DNA from 3 places in the Priestia sp. FSL P4-0332 genome. Region 3 is predicted to be linked to each of the others. Evidence: riboswitches for the same ligand, from Rfam matches in the RefSeq annotation. Region 3 holds a riboswitch; each other region holds the start of a gene.

Region 1 (5,101 bases), 880 kb from region 3:
ACCCTACATCTTAACGTATGTAGGAAGATTAGCTAAAGAAAAGAACGCTGATTTTTTAATAAAAATCGCACGATCTCTACCTGATCATATCCGTCATCAAATTCACTGGGTTATTGTGGGAGACGGCCCTTTAAAAGAACAAATGCAGCAGCAAGCATCTGAGCATATGACATTTACAGGCTTCCTTGAAGGTAAGCAACTTGCTCATATCTATTCATCATCTGATTTGTTTGTTTTTCCTTCAGAAACAGAAACCTTCGGAAATGTTGTACTGGAATCTCTTGCTTCTGGAACTCCTGTAGTGGCAGCAAATGCAGGAGGAGTTAAACAGATGGTTCAGCACGGGCGAAACGGCTACCTTTGCAAACCTCACTCCTTAGAAGAATTCAGTTCGGCTATTACAGATTTACTCGATGATTTGCATCAGCGTCTTCACTTTGGCCATGCAGCGAGACAATACGCTCTTACTCAATCATGGGACGCCATTTTTCAGCATTTGCTTTCAGAATATGAAAGTGTCGTAGAAAAATCTGCTGCAGGTATTCAATGGGCATAAAAAAATCTCCGTTTTCACGGAGATTTTTTTATTATTTAGCTAAAGCTTGAGTTTTTAATGCTTCCGCTTTGTCTGTGAACTCCCAAGGAAGCTCCACATCCGTACGACCAAAGTGGCCGTAAGCTGCTGTTTGCTTATAAATTGGGCGACGTAAATCAAGCATTTTAATGATGCCTGCTGGACGTAGGTCAAAGTTTTTGCGTACTACGTCTACTAGTACTTCTTCAGAAACTTTTCCTGTACCGAATGTATCAATTGAAATAGATACTGGTTGTGCAACACCAATTGCATATGCTAGTTGTACTTCACATTTATCAGCAAGATCAGCTGCTACAATGTTTTTCGCAACATAACGAGCTGCATAAGCTGCTGAACGGTCTACTTTTGTTGCGTCCTTACCAGAGAATGCACCGCCGCCGTGACGAGCATATCCGCCGTAAGTATCAACGATAATTTTACGACCAGTTAAACCAGCATCTCCTTGAGGACCGCCGATTACGAAACGTCCTGTTGGGTTAATGAAATACTTTGTATTTTCATCAATTAACTCGTTTGGAACAACTGGATTAATAACATATTCTTTTAAGTTACGTTGAATTTGCTCTAACGTTACTTCTGGGTGATGCTGGGTTGAAATAACAATTGTATCGATGCGAACAGGTTTGTTGTTTTCATCATATTCAACTGTTACTTGTGTTTTACCATCCGGGCGAAGGTAAGGAAGAATTTCTTCTTTACGTACTTCTGTTAGACGGCGAGCAAGTTTATGAGCTAATGAAATTGGAAGAGGCATTAATTCTTTTGTTTCGTTACATGCATAACCAAACATTAACCCTTGGTCTCCAGCTCCGATTGCTTCGATTTCTTCATCTGACATTTGACCTTCACGTGCTTCTAACGCTTGGTCTACACCAGCAGCGATATCAGCTGACTGCTCGTCGATAGATGTTAATACTGCACAAGTTTCAGCATCAAATCCGTATTTTGCACGAGTATAGCCAATTCCTTTAATTGTTTCACGAACTGTTTTAGGAATATCCACGTAAGTAGAAGTTGTAATTTCACCACTTACTAAAACTAAACCAGTTGTTACGCTTGTTTCACAAGCAACACGAGCATTTGGATCCTTTGCTAGGATAGCATCAAGAATTGAGTCAGAAATTTGGTCACAAATTTTATCGGGATGTCCCTCTGTAACAGATTCTGACGTGAACAGACGACGTTGTGTTGACATCAGTTTTCCTCCTTATAAATACGATACATTGTGATACGGTACTCATTCCCTTATTTTCACTACACGTTAAAAAATATAAAAAAACCTTTCCTTGTATCGAGGAAAGGTATCAAATTCTACATAAGCCTTTCACTCTTATCGATCAAGGTTGTGCCCTTGCATCAGGTTAGCACCTTATCGTCTACACAAAAAAATGACGATGGTTGCTGGGTTTCATAGGGCCTGTCCCTCCACCAGCTCGGGATAAGAGAGTATCCGTTCAAGGACATATAATACATGAAAAAGCGCTTCACTGTCAACAACATTCAAATGGAAATCATCTCTTTATGTTTGAATCTGTTTTAATGTAACATACTCAAATTCCGAAATAGTACATCTTATTAAGAATCATCACTAAGTTTAGTTAATAAGACAGATCAAAATGAGGCTTTCACTTAAAATAGCTTCACTTTTTTTGCTCCTATCACATATACATGTGTCTAAAATAGGTATAACGTACATTTTTTTATAATAAACAAACATTTTTAGTTAAATAGTATAGAATAATTAAATAAATGTGTTATACTAATTATAAATTTCAAACATTAATGAATAAATAATAGCTAAAAAAGGAAGGTAGTGCACATGAGTACTGTTGATATGTCTATCGAATTAAATGGTTTGCTTCAATTAAAAACAACAAAACACCAATTATCTGTTCCACAACTTGTTGAAAAAATTCTAGCTCGACGCGAAGGAACGCTGACTTCTACAGGTGCTGTGTCAGTCGAAACCGGAAAATATACAGGTCGCTCTCCTTTAGATAAATTTATTGTAAGCGATGCTGTGTCTTCAAAAACGGTTGAATGGGGACCTGTCAATCAGCCAATTTCTGCTCAGCGATTCGATGCGCTATACAAAAAAGTCTTAACCCACTTAAAGAAGCAGGATGAACTTTTTGTTTTTAATGGATATGCTGGAGCTGATAAAAAGTATCAGTTACCAATTCAAGTAGTTAATGAATTTGCATGGCATAACCTATTCGCTCAGCAGTTATTCATTCGCCCTTCAGCCGAACAAAAAACAAATGATGATGTGAAGCCGTTTACAATTGTAGCAGCTCCAACGTTCAAAGCTGATCCTGAAACAGACGGGACGAATTCTGAAACCTTCATTATTCTTTCGTTAGAGCGACGCATCGTGCTAATTGGAGGAACTGAATACGCTGGTGAAATGAAAAAATCTATTTTCTCAGTGATGAACTTCTTGCTTCCTCAAAACAATATTCTATCCATGCACTGTTCTGCTAACGTAGGAGAAGAAGGTGACGTTGCATTATTCTTTGGTTTATCTGGAACGGGTAAAACAACGCTTTCTGCTGATGCAAACCGTCGTTTAATCGGAGATGACGAGCACGGTTGGTCAAGCTCTGGTGTATTTAATATTGAAGGAGGATGCTACGCGAAGTGCATTCAGCTTTCCGAAGAAAAAGAACCGCAAATTTTCAATGCAATTCGCTTCGGCGCCGTACTGGAAAATGTAGTGTTAAATCAAAATACGAAAGTAGCAGATTACAATGATAATAGTTTAACAGAGAATACTCGTGCCGCTTATTCAATTGACTCTATTGATAATACGGTATTGCCAAGCGTTGCTGGGCACCCTACAGCTATTGTCTTTTTAACTGCTGATGCCTTCGGCGTCTTGCCTCCAATCAGCAAGCTTACAAAAGAACAAGCGATGTACCATTTTCTGAGCGGATACACTAGTAAGTTAGCTGGAACAGAGCGCGGCGTAACATCGCCACAGGCTACTTTCTCTACATGCTTTGGTGAGCCTTTCTTACCCCTTGCTCCAACAACTTATGCAGAAATGCTAGGAAAGAAAATCGATGAACATAATGTAAATGTATACCTTGTAAATACTGGATGGACCGGCGGTGAATACGGCGTGGGCGAACGAATGAAGTTAAGTTACACTCGAGCTATGGTTCAAGCAGCCCTTGAAGGAGAACTAGCTAATACCGAAACAGTAACAGATGCTATTTTTGGTTTATCGATTCCAACTCATGTTCCGGGAGTTCCTGATGAAGTGCTTCAGCCTTCTAAAGCATGGAACGATGCGACAGCTTATAACCAAAAGGCAACTGAGCTTGCTGCTAAATTCAAAGCTAATTTCAAGCGTTTTAATGATGTAGCATCTGACATTTCAACATTAGGCGGACCTAGAGTCTAATAAAAAACCGATCGTCTATAAGACGATCGGTTTTTTAGTTAGTCGAATGTAATTTTGTCAGTTCATATGTGACAATGGTTTTTTCCTGCTCCATTTCTACCTTACGCACAACAGCAGTTCCAATACATTCTCCATTTTTCGTTTTGTGAATGTTTAATGGAATATCTAACGGATACAAGCGATATCCTTTTTTCTCAATTTGAAAAATGTTATCCGTTACACGCTTTTCGTTGCCTTTTGTCACAATCATTGTATTTAATTCTAGCGGCATCCCCATTTTTTCTCACTCCTCACTGTTATTCTACTTGTTTTCTCTATCGTAGCATATCTTTTATTGCGCTTTCATCCACTTCGTTAACTTCTTCACCGTTTCTCGGTTTTCTTTTGGTGGAAAAGCATGTGGAAAGTTTTCGAAGTACCAGCTGGTAACTTTTTTATTGGACTTCTTTAGTTTAGATTCGAGCTGATAGGAATGATCAATCGACACGTTTTTATCTTCTAAACCATGAATAAGCAAGACCGGCGGCTCGACGAGATGAGCACGATGCAAAGGTGTCCTCCATTCGTATCTTTCAGGATATTTAGAAGGCGTTCCTCCAATCACCCGCTTCATCATTCTTCTTAAATCTTCTCTTTCTTCATATGTCAGCACCATATCCGTGACGCCTCCCCATAACACAAGAGAACGGCTGTCGTTTTTTTCAATGGCTGTGAGTAAAGCCATCACTCCCCCTCTTGAAAACCCAAAAATATGAATGCGGTCATGGTAGACGTTAGGGAGCTGTTTCAGTAAATCGTAAGCAGCAAAAGCATCGTAACGATCATCTCCCGCAAAATCTTCGTTTCCTTCGCCTCCTTGATTTCCCCTATAGAACGGAGCCATCACAATAAAACCTTGAGAAGCAAATTGAATGAGTCGAGCAGGACGAACCGTTCCTACGTTCTTAATACCTCCCCTTAAGTATAAAAAGCCGTCATACATTCCTTTTTCTTTTGGCTCTGCGAGCATTCCTTTAATCTTAAGCCCTTGACATGCATATGTAATCACCCACAGCGCCACGCGAGGGTTTGATGATGGGAAACGCTGTTTATGAAGA
Region 2 (5,101 bases), 2.5 Mb from region 3:
AATAATCTTCTTACTTTTTAGATACCATAGAATGATAGGCAGAAGTGGAATTTGTTAATAATAGGCAAATGTACGAAATCAATAGCTGTACATGATACGTATATATACAGTATGAATGACCAATATGGATGACTAACAAGGAGGAAAAAGAATGGAAAACTATTATTATTATTATGGGCAAAATCAAGGTCAAGATTCAAATCCAAACCGAAAACGCAGCCACAGCAAAAATGCAAATCGAACTGATAAAGGCTATTCTTCGCAGTTTAAACCTTTAAAAGGAAGAATGGTGACTGTTTATCGAGGAGGTCCTGAATCAAAAACAGGTTATTTACTTGATGTTCAGTCTGATTATTTAATATTAGCAGTAGAAAACGATAACAATAATAACAATGATGAAAATAATAATGAGGGAAATAGCAACCAAAACAACCAAAGCAACCAAAACAACCAAAATAATCAAAATAATCAACAAGAATATACTGTTGTATATTATCATTTATCCCATGTTAAGAGTATTACGGAAGATGCTATGTCAAATTCAGCACAGACGTTTACCGGGTTTGATAATGACGGTACTTTAGAGTTGTATAGAGGCAAGACATTTGCTAGTACTTTATCATTACTGAAAAGTAAATATGTTCAAATAAATCAAGGGGGTCCTGAGAAAAAAGCAGGCCAGCTCCTTGACGTATTAGGTTCGTCAGAGTCTGCTTACCTTGTATTACTGTCGGAAGATGATGGTATCGTCTATATCAATGTTGAACATGTAAAAAGTATAAGTGAATATCAAAACAATAATAACAATAATAACAATAATAATAACAATAATAACATTCAAATGAATAATCAATTTGCTACAAATCAGGAACCAACTTATATGAAATCAAAAAACTTTAATAATTTATTTACTCATCTATCACACAAATGGGTATCGATCAACGGCGGCGGTCCAGAAGCTGTAGAAGGTGTATTGGTGCAAAGTCGGAATGGTACTTTTACCCTTGTTCAGGACAATCAAGTATTACGCTTACAGCCAAGACATGTTAAAACCATTTGTGTAGGAGCAAAAGGATCTTTTAAACAAAATAATAATCAAGATGATGAGCAGAAAGAGGAAAATACAAATACTGAAGACGGAGGATCAACGGAAGGCGTTCCAGAAGGTCGTACAGGAAGAAGCCGCCGCACAGGTTCACACTCGTCAGGAAGAAGCCGCCGCACAGGTTCACACTCGTCAGGAAAAAGCCGCCGCTCAGATTCACACTCGTCAGCGTCAAGAGAGCAAGTCATCCAAACAAAAAATTATCGTTGGAAAGCATAATGAATAAGAACAAAAAAGGTGCTTATAAAGCACCTTTTCTGTCATATAGGAAAGAGGGAGGAGAATGAGTATAAATCGTTATATTAATAAAATTGTAGAAGTAGATATTTCAGGGAAAACTAAGTTTATTGGCAGACTTGTTGACTTAGGGTTAGATGTCATGATTTTGTATAATGGACATGATTATTTGTATATTCCTCTTTTACACATGCATCGTTTGCGAGAAGTATCAGAAGAAGACTATACGGTTTTACGTGAAATAGAAGAGAACTTGATAGAAGAAAGTCAGCGAATTTCTTATCGTAATATTTTACAGCAGGCAAAAGGGAAATTTATTGAAATTTATGTAACGGGAGGGAAATCATTGCATGGCTATATCACAAGCGTGCTGAATGATTATCTTGTGTTTTATTCTCCAGTGTATAAAAATGTCTTTGTTTCTCTACATCATTTGAAATGGCTTACCCCTTACAGTAATGAGTTAACCCCTTATTCTTTAAGTGACAAAGAGCTCCCGGTAAGGCCCGCCTCTGCACCTTTTGTCAGAAACTTTGAAGAGCAGCTTAAAAAATATGAAAATCAACTGGTCGTATTAGATTTAGGGGATCAATCAGAAAAAATTGGCGTACTTAAAGAAGTTTCTAATAATATTGTTGAACTAATTACGGCAAATGGAGAAAGTATGTATTGGAAGTTAGCTCACGTAAAATCTGTGCACTTGCCTTAGAAAAAGAGACCTGGCTGTCGTCTCTTTTTTTTATGTGCTTATCAGGACAAGTATATTGAATAAACAAATGAGATGATTTGAATTTTTTAGAAAATTATGTTGACAATAAAGAAAATCTTTATTAAAGTTATTAACAACAAACGTTAACCACCAACAATTATATAGAACTCTTATCAAGAGTGGCGGAGGGACTGGCCCTGCGATGCCCGGCAACCATCAAATGAAACATTCATTTGAACGGTGCTAATTCCTGTGGAACATCAGTATTGTTCTAACAGATGAGAGAAATCGTGTATAAACGAACACTCTTCCATCTGTGAAGAGTGTTTTTTATTTTGAGTTAAGGAGAGAAATAGATGAAAATTGAAACTTTATTAGTTCGTTCAGGAGTAGGTCGCGACCCTTCAACAGGTTCTATTACAACACCCATTTATCAAGCATCAACATTTGCTCATCCTGCTTTAGGGCAAAGTACAGGATTTGACTATGCACGTACGGCAAATCCTACTCGTACAGCATTGGAAGAAGCAATTGCTGCTTTAGAAAAAGGAGAAGTAGGAGTAGCATTTGCTTCAGGAATGGCGGGCGTAATGGCAGTTTTAGCACTATTTAAAAACGGAGATCATTTAATTGTATCAGAAGATTTATACGGAGGAACGTACCGAGTACTAAATGAAATCTTTTCAGAGCAAGGAATTACTGTTTCGTACGTCAACACAGCCCATCTCGAGCAAGTAAAAGATGCGCTTCGTCCCAACACGAAAGCTTTATTTATTGAAACACCTACAAATCCAATGATGCACGTGACTGATTTGCCCGAAGCAATTGCGTTAGCTAAACAGCATGATTTGCTTACTATCGTTGACAATACATTCATGTCCCCTTACTATCAGCGTCCTTTAGAGCTTGGAGCAGATATTGTGATACATAGTGCGAGCAAATACATTGGGGGGCATAATGATGTAGTTGCTGGTCTTGTAGTCGCTCGATGTAGTAGCTTAGGAGAGAAAATTCGTTTTTATCAAAATGCAGCTGGGGCAATCTTAGGTCCACAAGATAGCTGGTTGTTGTTGCGCGGTGTTAAGACGCTAGCGCTTCGTATGGAAAAGCATAACGAAAACGCACTGAAAATTGCAAATTGGCTTACTGCTCATGATCTCGTAGAAAAAGTGTATTACCCTGGTCTTGAAACACATCCAGGCTATGAAATCATGAAGAAACAAGCGACTGGATTTGGAGGCATGATTTCTTTTGCTGTCTCACACCCTGACATCGTGTCCACGCTTTTGGAAAATGTTAAAGTTATTACATTTGCAGAAAGCTTAGGAGGCGTGGAAAGTTTAATGACATTCCCAGCTCGTCAAACACACGCTGATATTCCCGAGGAAATTCGAAATCGTGTTGGAGTAACAAACTGTTTACTGCGATTATCAGTTGGAATTGAGCACGCAGATGATTTAATTAAAGATTTGAAGGAGGCATTTGATGCATACCAACAATAATAAACATAGATTCGGTACGAACTTAATTCATGCAAATACAGGAATTGACGGTCATTTTGGAGCGGTTAACGTACCTATTTATCAGGTATCTACATTTAACCAAGAAGATGAGACGAACAACGGCCGCTATGACTATTCTCGTTCAGGAAATCCAACTCGTGAGGCTTTAGAAAACACCATTGCTCAGCTAGAAAATGGATACGCTGGTTTTGCTTTTTCATCAGGTATGGCTGCTATCTCATCGGTGTTATCTATTTTTGAATCAGGGGATGAAATTTTAGTTTCACACGATACGTACGGCGGGACATATCGTGTATTAACACGGTTATTTTCAAAGTTTGGTATCAAAACAACTTTTGTTGATACAACGAAGGTTGAGAAAGTAGAAGAAGCAATCACAAAAGATACGAGAGCTATTTATATCGAAAGCCCTTCAAATCCATTTTTACAGGTAACGGATATTAAAGCAGTAGCAAGTTTGGCGAAGGAGCGCAATCTCCTTACAATTGTAGATAACACGTTTTTAACACCTTATCTACAGCAGCCGATTGACCTTGGTGTAAATATTGTGATTCATAGTGCTACAAAATATATCAGCGGTCACAGTGACGTCATTGGCGGTCTAGTTGTGGTAAGCGATGAAAAGCTAGCAGAAGAAGTAAAGTTTGTACAAAATGCTTTTGGTGCTATCTTAGGACCACAGGATTGTTTTTTACTGCTTCGAGGAATTAAGACATTAAAAGTTCGTTTAGATCAGCAGTTAAAAACAGCGCTGCAGTTTGCAAAGTGGCTTGAAGAACAATCTCTAGTAAGCTGTGTATACTATCCAGGCTTAGAAAGTCATCCAGACCACAAGCTGATTTCAGAACAAGCAAATGGATACGGAGCTATGATTTCTTTCCAAGTACAGGATGAAAAAGTAGCACGACATATTTTACAAGGAGTGAAATTGGCTTCAATTGGCGTTAGTCTAGGTGCAGTTGAATCCATTCTAACGCATCCTGCAACAATGTCTCATGCAAGTATCCCAAAAGAAGTACGTGAAGAAAAAGGAATTACTGATTCACTTCTTCGCCTTTCAGTAGGGTTAGAGGAATTCGAGGATTTGAAGCAAGACTTTGACGCCGTTTTTCAAAGCTTAGAAGAAAAAGCGTTAATTAAATAAAAAAAGGACTTCCATCAAGGAAGTCCTTTTTATCGTTATATACAGCTATCTAAAAGGTTTGTGTATAGGGACGTAAGCGCAACTTTTTCATCAGAGGAGAGACTGCTGTTTAGAATTCTTTTTATGCCAAGATGATATTTTACATGCGGTGTTTGCCGGACGCGTGGATGAGTCATTTCATCCTTTAAATCTTTCATAATGGCTTCGTGAAGCTGATCTTCACTTGTCATGGCTTGTTTAGAAGCGAACGAACGGTTCAACCATAGGGTTTGATAAGCTGCTAGTAAATGTTCAGAAGTCATTGTGCAAAGTGCTCCTTTAGATTAGTTTCTTCATTATAATAATCTATAGTTTACCATAAGTATTAATACGTGTACGTAACT
Region 3 (5,101 bases):
AAACCAGTAGTTCCAACCTGTTAAATAACCGGCAAGCGGCCCTAAGTAGTCGCGTGCGTACTTACTGAATGAACCTGCAACAGGTTTTTGAATCGCCATTTCTCCAAGTGCTCTCATAATAAAAAACATAATCATTCCGCTAAATCCGTACGCCAATAATATTCCCGGTCCTGCTAATTTAATAGCAGATGCAGATCCAAGAAACAGTCCTACCCCTATGGCTGCTCCTAAGGACATCAGCGTCACATGTCTTTCTTCTAACCCGCGTTTCAATTCTTTCCCCTGAGTTTTCCCCTGCATAAACGTCTCCCCTTTTTCCAATCTGTCAAAACGAGATGAACACAGCCTTTTTTGTTAGCGCTTTCATATAAGTTTGTGCTAAAAGACAGCTAGGCTGTATATTTGTATTCTATCACCTTTCTCTCACTTTTCTTTTGTCGAAAAACAAAAAAATTATCTTATCATTTTGTTTAAACGCACAATTAGACATAGGCCCTGCTATTTTAATATGTATTTATTATTGCACTTAAGCAATAGTATTTTAAAAAAATAGAAAAACGCCGACTCAACTCCGTCAGCGCATCGTTCATTTTATGCTTTTTTATAAAAACTAGCATTTATCTCGCGGGTTCAAAAGTTTTACAGCCAGGTTCTTCCGTTTCAGAAACATGGTGACTACTTTCAGGACTCACAACGTAAATGGACTCTGCACTGCATTTATTTCCGGATTTCCAATACATGCACTCATTCACTTCACATAATACACCTTGGGCCACTGTTATCCCTCCTTTGCTTGTCTTATCTATTTACTACCCGAAATATAACGATTCTAACATTTTCACGCAAAAAAACCGCTTGTTTATCAAGCGGATCTTTTTATTGCGTGTGTTCAACATACTGTTTTTTAGCTAAATATAACTCACGGCTCAGCGTGATCCGCCGTTCTCTCAAGTGCCTTAATTTAGTCTGAAATTGTTCGTTAGTTGGCTCTTTTTGAATCAAGCGATACGTAAAAGAAATATCTTCATTTAACTGTTTAAAATCTTCCCATATCTCTTGAACTAGGGCGGATTGTTTTTCTTCAAATGAACGATTTTGCTGCGTTTTTAGCGCAGCTAAAGTTTCCTGCTGCCACGTTTCGTCTTTTATTTCTTTGGCTAATAAGTATAGATCTAAATAATCATCAGTGCTTAACGCTGTTTGTCTACTGTTCAATGTCCTCACCTTTTCTATACGAAATGTTTCTTCCTAAGAAGAGGATTTCATCATAGAAAAAGATTCCTCTTCTTATCTGTCAGAGCTAGGCTATGCTGGAATTAGCACCATTCAATAATTGTGGTTGCTGAGGCTTCAAAGGGCCAGTCCCTCCACCTCTCTAGATAAGAATATTTCGTTTTTAAATTATTTCTGGCTATTCTAATATGTTTTATAGGTTACGTCAATAGCTTTTCAATAAAAAGAAAAAAGAAGTAAAATATGGTATGATTTCATAAAGGATGGTGAGCACATGAAACGATATATGTTATCTGCTTTTTTGGGAAGCTTGCTGCTGCTTCTTACTATTGCTTTTTCATCTACTTTCCATATTGCAATTGTCAAAACAACGGGAAGCATCGGAGGAATTATTTTAGCTGCGGCAGCTTTAGTTATGAACGCGCTTGAAGATCCCCCTTCCTCAGATAATACAGGTGGAGGAGCCGTTGAAGTACTAGATAAAGGAGCCGTTTGGGCTACTTATTTACTTTTACTTTCACTGCCAAACCTCATCGCGTGTATAACATCTTATGTTTTATGGACTCGCTGATATTCACCAACGTTACGGACGTTTTACCATCTGTAAGGTCATTGATATTTGTTTATCTACAAATCCAAGGTCACGATACACATGCTGTGCAAAATTCCCAGCATGAACGCTGAGTCTGATTTCAGGGTATCCTTTGATAGACAATTCATCAATTGCTTTTTGTATTAACGGCTTGGCTAAACCTTGCCCGCGGTATTCCGGTACAACATATAATTCGTAGATAAAGCCAATTTCTTCTTTTGAAAAGAAGTCGGTAGATGGGCCGATAAGAACCCAGCCTGCGAGTTTATTTTCTTGTCTTGAAACTAAATAATAACAGCCTTTTTCAAAGGCACTACCAACTAGTTCATTTACGCGTTCAGCTGACGGATGAAACTGCTTCATTGTTCCTTCAAACAGCGCATCAGCAGATTTCGTCCGAATTTCCTGTAATTCTTCTTCAGTAGCTTTTGCAATCATTATCGATCTCTCCTTTCGTGTTCGTTTTCTACATGCGAGGATAAATTCCTGCAAAATAAAAGTCTTCGCCTAGGCGAAGACTTTTATTTAAATTCAAAATGCTCTTGATGATTACCTTGTTCGTCCGTCCAGTTGATCATGATGTCTAAGCTTGCCGCTTTTCCAGGAACAGCAAAATTCGCATAGCGAAAACGCTGACCGCTTTTGCTTAAGTTAGACCTTTCAATAGGAGAAAACAAGCTGTATTTCGCCTTATTTTTTCCTTCGTGCCGAAAAGCTTGGACCTGCACGCGCTCTACGTCTTTTCCAATGTTTTCAACGGTTAATCCATATGTATGATAGACGTTATTTTTCCACTTTAGCTGATTATCTCCCGTCATGCTCGCTTTTGTCAGTTCAACCGACCATTGTTCAGATGATTTCTTCATTGGAAGCTTCTCAATCGAAAGAGCGCTGACATGAATGGCTGCAAAAGCAAGCCAGACAAAACAAAAAGTGCTGACTGTATAAAATAGTCTTTTCATAGATTTTGATCTCCTTAGAAATTTTAGTAGTAGCATTTCCTGTTCACTTAAAAATTATGATAAACGCTTTAACAAAAAAAAACCTCTCCATTTAGGAGAAGCTTCTTAAATTAATGCATAAGCAAATCTTTTTGTTTGTCTAATGAGTGTTTTGTATATAAATCTCTTTCAATCGCATATTTAGGACGCTGTTTCACTTCGTTAAAAATCTTGCCAATGTATTCTCCGACAAGACCCATTCCCATTAGCTGCAGGCCGCCTACAAGCCAAATGGATAAAATAAGAGACGTCCAGCCGATTTGCGTATGATCTAAATATTTTTGAATCAGCGCATAAATACCAAACGCAATACTAAAGAGAAAAGAAGCTCCTCCAAGCAGCGTCAATAAGCGTATCGGCGCTACGCTAAAAGATGTAATCCCATCGAATGCAAAAGCAAGCATTTTCTTTAACGGATATTTTGATTCGCCCGCCGTCCGTTCTTTTCGGTCATATGTGACTTCCGTGGAGCGAAATCCTACTAATGGTACAAGGCCTCGTAAAAAGACGTTTCCTTCTTTATATTTCATGAGTTCGCCAAGAGCACGTTTGCTCATGAGACGAAAATCAGCGTGATTTTGAACGAGCTGAATTCCTAGCTTATTCATAAAATGGTAAAACCCTACTGCCGTGGTTCGTTTAAAAAATGTATCGGTTTCTCTGCTGTCTCGAACACCATATACGACTTCATACCCGAGCCAATATTTCTCCACAAAGGTACGAATGACGCTAATATCATCTTGCAAATCTGCGTCAATGGAAATGACGCAATCAGATTGCTTATGGGCTGCTTCTAGTCCTGCGAGCAAAGCATTTTGATGTCCTACATTTCGCGCTAGCTTTAACCCTTTTACAAATAAATTGCTGCAGCTTTCTTTTTCAATAAGCGACCACGTGCTGTCTTTGCTTCCATCGTCGACAAATAAAATGGTGCTTTCACTCGATACAAGACGTTCATTTATCAGTTCTTTTATTACAGTAGTTAATTGAAAAGATGTCTCTGTGAATACTTCTTCTTCGTTGTAACATGGAACAACAATCGTTAAAATAGGTCTGTTCATGTTATTGCCCCCTTACTTTGCTTCATATACATACACTTTCCAAGCGGACTGTTTATCGTTAAATGCTTTTAAAAAGTGCAAACCGTCACTTTCAGCATTTTCGATTGGAACAGCTGAAAAGATATAGCGACCGCCCATTTTCTTAAATTGGCTGATATTAAGCTGCAAATGACGGATTTTTTTCGTTGAGTCTTTTCGGTAATCATATTTTTTCCCTAGCTCGCTAACAAACACATAGCAGCGGTTGCCCCAGTGATCATAGTAGCTTTCTAACTTTTTATTTTTATCAAGCTCTTTGGCAATGATTTTGCGAAACTCATGTTTATAAGTTAACGGATAGAAGTTGTTATACGTATCTAGCGTATAAAAGCCGTTATACTGAGCAATTGATGGATGAAGCCCAATGCTTGCTACCCGATAAGATGATTTAGGTTTCCCTATATATCTGCTGATTTCATCGAATTGATGGACAGCATAAAATTCTTTGACTGACGGCTCGTGATTGTAGCGATAATAAAGCTCAGGGTTCGCTATAAATAACACAAGCAGCTGTAAAACCAAACACACCCACACAAACTTTTTCCACGCTTTGCCCCGCTTCCATAAAACATAGCCGCCAACGGCAAACATCAAATAAATAATGAGCGGGCGTAAAAAATGAAATCTAGCAAAGTTAAACGTATTTAAAAGCTGAAATTTTTCTTTTAGCGGCTCCCATCCTTTATAAAACCAAAACGCATACCAAATCGACAGTAGTAGATTAAGAACAAATAACTGCAAAAACGTTTTTTCAAGCTTTCCTTTCTGATTGCGAGCGACAATCCACAGTACAATAAAAGAAAGCGGTAAAATGACAAAGGTATGAAGCGTCATTACATGTGTATGCCCAAGCGTATAGTTCTTCAAAGTAAGGCGAATGGAATGTCCGAAACTTAGAGTAGAGCTTAAAAATTCATTTCGACTCGTCGGGGCCTCCGGAAACAAAAGAGAATCAACAAGCCGGTATTCAATGAGCAGAAAGACAGCGGTCATCGCTGCAATACTGCTTAAAAAAGGCATATTCCACGCTCGTTTTTTTACTGCATCTCTTAGCCATAGCAGCCCCATCGCTGCTAAAAAGAAGAAAAACCCTAGCACAAAGCTCGCGTAAAACGGAAGCAATAAAAGAGTAAGCCATTCCTTCCACGTTCCTTCGCGGTTTCGAATGGTTAAAA

The links. A riboswitch is a leader RNA that binds a small molecule or an ion and turns the genes downstream of it on or off. The one in region 3 is predicted to bind S-adenosylmethionine.
Region 1: another riboswitch for S-adenosylmethionine. It lies ahead of metK (methionine adenosyltransferase); the one in region 3 lies ahead of MKY06_RS20260 (hypothetical protein).
Region 2: another riboswitch for S-adenosylmethionine. It lies ahead of MKY06_RS07125 (trans-sulfuration enzyme family protein); the one in region 3 lies ahead of MKY06_RS20260 (hypothetical protein).

What each region holds. Positions count from the first base shown of each region.
Region 1 covers NZ_JBBOUA010000001.1:4,727,476-4,732,576, forward strand. Annotated here, with positions in the region: gene MKY06_RS24740 (glycosyltransferase family 4 protein) at 1-556, shown strand, start outside; gene metK (methionine adenosyltransferase) at 588-1,790, opposite strand; SAM riboswitch class I at 1,923-2,040, opposite strand; gene pckA (phosphoenolpyruvate carboxykinase (ATP)) at 2,415-4,004, shown strand; gene MKY06_RS24755 (DUF2584 domain-containing protein) at 4,039-4,281, opposite strand; gene MKY06_RS24760 (alpha/beta hydrolase family protein) at 4,336-5,101, opposite strand, start outside.
Region 2 covers NZ_JBBOUA010000001.1:1,397,599-1,402,699, forward strand. Annotated here, with positions in the region: gene MKY06_RS07110 (CotH kinase family protein) at 1-21, shown strand, start outside; gene MKY06_RS07115 (spore coat protein) at 152-1,324, shown strand; gene MKY06_RS07120 (hypothetical protein) at 1,389-2,051, shown strand; SAM riboswitch class I at 2,219-2,336, shown strand; gene MKY06_RS07125 (trans-sulfuration enzyme family protein) at 2,408-3,553, shown strand; gene MKY06_RS07130 (trans-sulfuration enzyme family protein) at 3,537-4,718, shown strand; gene MKY06_RS07135 (hypothetical protein) at 4,754-5,020, opposite strand; gene MKY06_RS07140 (SIMPL domain-containing protein) at 5,083-5,101, opposite strand, start outside.
Region 3 covers NZ_JBBOUA010000001.1:3,849,293-3,854,393, forward strand. Annotated here, with positions in the region: gene alaP (alanine permease AlaP) at 1-300, opposite strand, end outside; gene MKY06_RS20255 (DUF1540 domain-containing protein) at 618-776, opposite strand; gene MKY06_RS20260 (hypothetical protein) at 877-1,215, opposite strand; SAM riboswitch class I at 1,285-1,386, opposite strand; gene MKY06_RS20265 (hypothetical protein) at 1,508-1,804, shown strand; gene MKY06_RS20270 (GNAT family N-acetyltransferase) at 1,817-2,263, opposite strand; gene MKY06_RS20275 (hypothetical protein) at 2,347-2,787, opposite strand; gene MKY06_RS20280 (glycosyltransferase family 2 protein) at 2,898-3,887, opposite strand; gene MKY06_RS20285 (DUF6044 family protein) at 3,900-5,101, opposite strand, start outside.